One region of the Streptomyces hesseae genome, then DNA from elsewhere that is predicted to be linked to it. Evidence: riboswitches for the same ligand, from Rfam matches in the RefSeq annotation. Region 1 holds a riboswitch; the other holds the start of a gene.
What was found. Region 1 has a riboswitch for thiamine pyrophosphate ahead of RM609_RS26295 (thiamine ABC transporter substrate-binding protein). Riboswitches for the same ligand answer to the same signal wherever they lie in the genome.
Positions count from the first base shown of each region.

Region 2: it holds a riboswitch for thiamine pyrophosphate, as region 1 does, so the genes downstream of both, thiO (glycine oxidase ThiO) here and RM609_RS26295 (thiamine ABC transporter substrate-binding protein) in region 1, are expected to answer to the same signal.

Region 1 covers NZ_JAVRFI010000021.1:33,020-36,414, reverse strand. Annotated here, with positions in the region: gene RM609_RS26300 (ABC transporter permease) at 1-292, opposite strand, end outside; gene RM609_RS26295 (thiamine ABC transporter substrate-binding protein) at 412-1,503, opposite strand; TPP riboswitch at 1,499-1,604, opposite strand; gene rlmN (dual-specificity RNA methyltransferase RlmN) at 1,684-2,790, opposite strand; gene RM609_RS26285 (phosphatidate cytidylyltransferase) at 2,900-3,395, opposite strand, start outside.
Region 2 covers NZ_JAVRFI010000024.1:34,897-38,291, reverse strand. Annotated here, with positions in the region: gene thiO (glycine oxidase ThiO) at 1-1,140, opposite strand, end outside; TPP riboswitch at 1,138-1,250, opposite strand; gene RM609_RS27785 (NAD(P)/FAD-dependent oxidoreductase) at 1,404-2,630, shown strand; gene RM609_RS27780 (Rv2175c family DNA-binding protein) at 2,755-3,120, shown strand; gene thiE (thiamine phosphate synthase) at 3,215-3,395, shown strand, end outside.

The DNA.
Region 1 (3,395 bases):
CGACGGTCGGCAGCACGAACGGGACCGTGACGACGGCTCTGAGCAGCCGTTTGCCGGGGAAGTCGAGGCGCGCGAAGACATAGGCGCCGGGCAGGGCCAGCAGGAGGGTGAGGGCGGTGGAGGCGGCCGCCTGCCAGAGCGTGAACCACAGGACGTCGCGGATGCCCGGGTCGGTGAGCACCTCGCCCACACGGGCGAACTGCCACCGGCCGCCGTCCGTGAGGCCGCGGGTGACGATCGAGGCGACGGGGTAGGCGAAGAAAACGCCGAAGAAGGCGAGCGGCACGGCCATCAGGCCGAGCCGCGTCGCCGTCCGGCGGGCGCCCGCCCCCTTCCGGGCGGCGGACGGTCCGGCGGGCGCGCCGGTCACTTCGGGGCGTGTCGCTTCGGAAGGTGTCACTTCGGGGCGTGTCACTTCAGGACGAGCGAGGACCATTCCTTGACCCAGTGGTCGCGGTTCTTGGCGATCTTCTCCGGGGCGAGGGTCTGCGGGTCGGGGACCTGCGCGCCGTACCGGGTGAAGACCTCGGGCAGCTTGGCGTCCCGGACGACCGGCTTGACGTACATCTGGAGGGGCATGTCCTCCTGGAACGTCCGGCTCAGCATGAAGTCGATCAGGGCCTTGCCGCCCTCGGTGTTCTTCGTGCCCTTGAGCAGGCCGGCGAATTCGGTCTGCCGGAAGCAGGTGCCGGTCGCGACGCCGGTCGGGCCCTCCTTGGGCAGCGGGTTCGCGCCGACGACCTCGGCGGGCGGGCTGGAGGCGTAGGAGACGACGAGGGGCTTGTCGCCCTTGGCCTTCTTGCCACCCGCGGAGCCGGAGAAGCGCTCGTTGTAGGCCTGCTCCCAGCCGCTGACGGCCTCGACACCGTTGGCCTTCAGCTTGGTCCAGTAGTCCTTCCAGCCGTTGTCGCCGTACTTGGCGACGGTCGCGAGCTGGAAGGCGAGGCCGGGCGAGGAGGTGGCGGCGTTCTCGGTGACGAGGAGGTTCTTGTACTCCGGCTTGATCAGGTCGTCGAACGTCTTCGGCGGGTCCAGCTTGTGGTCGGCGAAGTACGCGCGGTCGTAGTTGACGCAGATCTCGCCGGTGTCGACGGGCGTGACGCGGTGCTCGGCGGCGTCGGCCTGGAACTCCTTGTCCACCCCGGCCAGGCCCTTGGCCTCGTAGGGGGTGAAGAGGCCGTTGTCGAGGGCCCGGGAGAGCAGGGTGTTGTCGACGCCGAAGAAGACATCGCCCTGCGGGTGGCTCTTGGAGAGGATCGCCTGGTTGACGGCCTGGCCGGCGTCGCCGCCCTTGACGACCTTGACCTTGTAGCCGGTCTGCTTGGTGAATTCCTGGAGCACGGAGTCCGAGGCGACGAACGAGTCGTGCGAGACGAGGGTGACGGTCTTGCCGCCCGACGCCTCATCGCCCTTGTCGCCGGAGCCGCCACAGGCGGCGAGCGCGGGAAGGCCGAGGGCGGCGACGGCCGTCGCCACGACGGCACGCCGAAGACTGGTGTTCATGGTGGTGCTGACTCCCTACGCCGGTACTAACCGGATCAGGTCCGAGGGTCTGCGGGCCGTGCCGCACTCTCAGCGCCCTGGGCGCTCCCCTGTCGGAATGTTCATTTGTGCGAAAGGCACCGTATCAGTGCCGTGTGAGAGGCGGGCGGCGGCGCCCGGGAGGCGCCGGCGCACCGCCGCTCAGCGCTCGGTGGCGGCCAGCTGGCCGCAGGCGCCGTCGATCTCCTGGCCGCGGGTGTCCCGTACGGTCACGGGCACGCCGTGCGCGGCGATGGCCTCGACGAAGGCCCGCTCGTCCTCCGGGCGGGACGCCGTCCACTTGGACCCGGGGGTGGGGTTGAGCGGGATCAGGTTGACGTGGACCCGCTTGCCCTTGAGGAGCCGGCCGAGCAGGTCGCCCCGCCAGGCCTGGTCGTTGATGTCGCGGATCAGGGCGTACTCGATGGAGATCCGGCGGCCGGACTTCTCCGCGTACTCCCAGGCGGCGTCCAGGACCTCGCGGACCTTCCAGCGGGTGTTGACCGGCACCAGGGTGTCGCGCAGCTCGTCGTCGGGCGCGTGCAGCGAGACCGCGAGACGGCACTTGAAGCCCTCGTCGGCGAACCGGTGCATGGCCGGGACCAGGCCGACCGTGGAGACGGTGATACCGCGCTGGGACAGGCCCAGGCCGTCCGGCTCCGGGTCGGTCAGCCGGCGGATGGCGCCGACGACGCGCTTGTAGTTGGCCAGCGGCTCGCCCATGCCCATGAAGACGATGTTGGACAGCCGCGCCGGGCCGCCGGGCACCTCGCCGTCGCGCAGGGCGCGCATGCCGTCGACGATCTGGTGGACGATCTCGGCGGTGGACAGATTGCGGTCCAGCCCGGCCTGGCCGGTGGCGCAGAACGGGCAGTTCATGCCGCAGCCCGCCTGGGAGCTGATGCACATGGTGACCCGGTCCGGGTAGCGCATCAGGACGGACTCGACGAGCTTGCCGTCGTGCAGCCGCCAGAGGGTCTTACGGGTCGTGTCGTCGTCGCACGAGATATGCCGCACCACGCTCATCAGGTCCGGCAGCAGCTCACCGGCGAGCTTCTCGCGGGCCGCCGCCGGGATGTCCGTCCACTGCGCCGGGTCGTGGGCGTAGCGGGCGAAGTAGTGCTGGGACAGCTGCTTGGCGCGGAACGGCTTCTCGCCGATCGCGGCGACGGCCTCGCGGCGCTCGGCGGGGCTGAGGTCGGCGAGGTGCCGCGGGGGCAGCTTGGCTCCGCGGGGGGCGACGAAAGTGAGTTCTCCGGGTGCAGGCATGGTCCCACCAGTGTCGCAGACATACGGAGGGGGCCCGCCGTCCTGTGGACGACGGACCCCTCACGTATCGAACACCTACCGAAAACCCCAGGTCAGGAGCGGTCGGGTACTAGGAGCCGACAAAGGCCACCATCAGCAGCCACACCACCGGCGCGGTCGGCAGGAGCGAGTCCAGCCGGTCCATGATCCCGCCGTGGCCGGGGAGCAGGGCACCCATGTCCTTGATCCCCAGATCCCGCTTGATCATGGATTCACCGAGGTCGCCGAGCGTGGCGCTGACCGCCACGGCGAGGCCCAGCAGCAGGCCCTGCCACCACACACCGTCGTCGATCAGCAGCTGCATGCACAGCGCGCCCGCCACCATCGCGAACAGCACCGCGCCGAGCAGGCCCTCGCGGGTCTTGCCGGGGCTGATGCGCGGCGCGAGCTTGTGCCTGCCGAACCGCCAGCCCACCGCGTACGCCCCGGTGTCGCTGACGACCGTCAGGATCAGGAACGTCAGCACCCGCCAGGCGCCGTCCTCCGCGGCCAGCATCAGCGCCACGAAGGTGGCGAGGAAGGGCACGTAGAACGCCGCGAAGATACCGGCCGTGACGTCCTTGAGG
Region 2 (3,395 bases), on a different contig from region 1:
GGTGAGCAGCACGCCGTTGCGGTGGTGGCCGGTGGCCGCGAAGAGGCCCGGCAGGGCGGTCGGGCCCAGCAGCGGGGCGTTGTCGGGCGAGCCGGGGCGCAGCCCGGCGAGGGTCTCCACGAGCGGCAGCTCGGTGATGCCGGGCACCAGCTCGTGGGCGTCGCGCAGCAGCTCGTAGACGCCGCCGGCCGTCACGGTCGTGTCCCAGCCGAGCTCCTCGGTCGTCGCCCCGACGACCAGCTCGCCGTTCTCGCGCGGTACGAGGTAGACGTGCCCGCCGCGCACCACGGCCCGTACGGTGCGGGAGAGGAACGGCCCGTTGACGGCCGTGTACGCGTCCGGCACGCGCAGCCTCAGGACCTGGCCCTTGACGGGGCGGACCGGCGGTACGACGTCCTCGGGCAGGCCCGCCAGCCGGCCGCTGAGGCTCCCGGCGGCCAGGACGGTCCGGTCGGCGGCGATCCGGGTGCCGTCGGCGAGCTGCGCCCCCGTGGCCCGGTCCCCGGTCAGCAGCAGCCGTACCGCCTCCGAGCGGTGGAAGGCCACGCCCTCGCGCTCGCAGGCCACCAGCAGCGCCCGGGCGAGCCGCCGGGGGTCGGTCTGGTGGTCGCCGAGGGCGTGGAGGCCGCCGCGCACGCCCGGCGCGAGCATCGGCTCCAGCCGGCGGCACTCGCGCCCGGTCAGCCACTGCGACGTAAGGCCGCAGCGCAGTTGGAGGGCGTGGAGCTCCCGCAGATGGGCCCGGTCGTCGGCGTCCAGGGCGACCGCGAGCGTCCCGCAGGCGCGGTAGCCGGTCTCCAGGCCGGCGGCCTCCTCCAGCTCGGCCGTGAAGGCCGGATAGCGCCGGGCCGAGGCCAGGTTGAGGGCGAGCAGGGTCTCCTCGCCGTAGTGGAGCTCGGTGACGGCGGCCAGCATCCCGGCGGCCACCCGGGCCGCGCCCTCGCCGGGCGCGGGGTCGGCCACGGCCACGCGCAGCCCGCGCTGGGCGGCGCGCCAGGCCGTGACCAGGCCGATCAGACCGCCGCCGATCACCAGGACGTCAGGTGTCCAGGGGGCGGGGCCGGGACGGTACGGGCGCGTGGGGCGCGCCCTGGTCCGATGTGCCGGTGTTCGATCCCCAGGGGTTCGATGCGCGTGCATGGGCGTCCAGCCCCTCCCTTCGCCGGCATGACCCGGATCAGGTTCGTACGGTCGGAGGCCGTCCAGCCTCCCTCTCAGCCCGGTCCGCCCGGGCTCCCGCGAGTGCTTGCAGCTAGCCACCCTAGTACGGCCCGAGGACCGCCCGGAAGGGCGGCCGGGCACGGTCGGCGGCCTGTATGACGCCGCCGCGGCGTGACGTTGTGTCAGAGGTCTCCTCACGCGGCGCTCCGGCGTACCGGGGTGTCGGGCCTACAGTTGATCGTGTGAGCGAGGAGACGAACACCAGCAGTGACCGGCGCGTCGTGATCGTCGGCGCGGGCATGGCCGGGGTGCAGACCGCCATCGCCCTGCGCGAACAGGGCTGGACTGCCGCGATCACCCTCCTGGGTGACGAGCCCCACCAGCCCTACGACCGGCCGCCCCTGTCCAAGTCCGTGCTGCTCGGCAAGGCCGAGGGCTCCGCCTTCGCCGTGGACTTCGACTCGCTCGGCATCGACCTGCGGCTCGGCCTCGCGGCCACCGGCCTGCGCGCCGCCGAGCACGTCCTGGACACCGCCGAGGGGCCCCTCGGCTACGACGTCCTGGTCGTCGCCACCGGCGCCGAGCCCATCGGCCTGCCCGGCGCCGGGGACCTGCCCGGCGTCCACGTCCTGCGCACCGTCGACGACGCCGAGCGGCTGCGCCCCGTCCTCGCCCGGCAGCAGGACATCGTCGCCGTCGGAGCGGGCTGGATCGGCGCCGAGTTCGCCACCGCCGCCCGGGAGGCGGGCTGCCGGGTGACGGTGGTCGAGGCCGCCGACCGGCCGCTCGCGGGCGCCATGCCCGCCGAGGTCGCCACCCACATGGTCGACTGGTACGCCCACAGCGGCGCCCGGCTGCTGACCGGCGCCCGGGTCACGGCCGTCGAACCCGGCGCGGTCGTCCTCGACGACGGCACCCGGCTGCCCGCCGACGCGGTCGTCGTCGGCATCGGGGCGCGCCCCGCCACGGGCTGGCTCGCGGGCTCGGGCATCGAGCTGGCGGCGGACCGCTCCGTCGTCACCGACGACCGGCTGCGCACCTCGCTGCCGGACGTCTACGCGGTCGGCGACTGCGCCTCCTTCCCCTCGGCCCGCTACGGCGAGCGGCTGCTGGTCCACCACTGGGACAACGCCCTCCAGGGCCCCCGGACCGTCGCCGAGAACATCGTCCACGGACCCGAGGAGGGCTCGGTCTACGACCCGGTGCCGTACTTCTGGTCCGAGCAGTTCGGCCGGTTCGTGCAGTACGCGGGGCACCACGCGGCCGCCGACGAGCTCGTCTGGCGGGGCAATCCCTCCGGCGCGGCCTGGACGGTGTGCTGGCTGCGCTCGGGCGTCCTGGTGGCCCTGCTGGCCGTGGGGCGGCCGCGCGATCTGGCCCAGGGGCGCAAGCTCATCGAGAAGGGCGCGGTCCTGGACCGGGCCAGGGCGGCGGACGCGTCCGTTCCGCTGAAGGCCGCAGTGGTCTGAGGCCCCTCCGAGGCGGTCCGGGGCGGGTCCGGGGGCCCTCCGAGGGGGGGCCGGTGGGGTGGCCGGGGCCCGGCTCGGGTCAACCCGGCTACCGGCTGTCAGTCCCGGATGGCAGGCTTGTCCCGTGACCGAGATTGACGTGAAGATCGATGCGCTTGTGCCCGCCTGGCTCAACCTCCCCGACATCGGGGAGATGCTGGGCATCGAGGTGACGCGCGTCCGGCAGCTGGTCAAGGAGGGCCAGCTGATCGCCGTACGCCGTGGCGAGAACCGTGTGCTCATGGTGCCCGCCGCCTTCATCAGCGAGGGCAAGGTCGTCAAGGGCCTCGCCGGCACCCTGACGCTGCTTCGGGACGACGGCTTCAGCGACGAGGAAATGATCGAGTGGCTGTTCACCCCCGACCCGACCCTGCCCGGCACCCCCGCGGAGGCGCTGAGCGAGAATCGTGGCACGGAGGTGAAGCGCCGCGCCCAGGCGCTCGCCGTCTGACCTTTCCGTAGCACCGCCTGTAGCACCGTCCGGTGTGCGGGCGCGGGGTCCTGCCCCGCGCCCGCACACCACCCACCGGGGGGAGAAGCACCCGATGTCCGTCACCGCGCGCGAGCGGCTCGCCGAGGCCCGGCTGTATCTGTGCACCGACGCGCGCAAGCGCCAGGGCGACCTGCCGGAGTTCCTCGACGCGGTCCTCTCCTCCGGAGTGGACATCGTCCAGCTCCGCGACAAGGGCATGGAGGCGGGGGAGGAGCTCGAGCACCTCGCCGTCT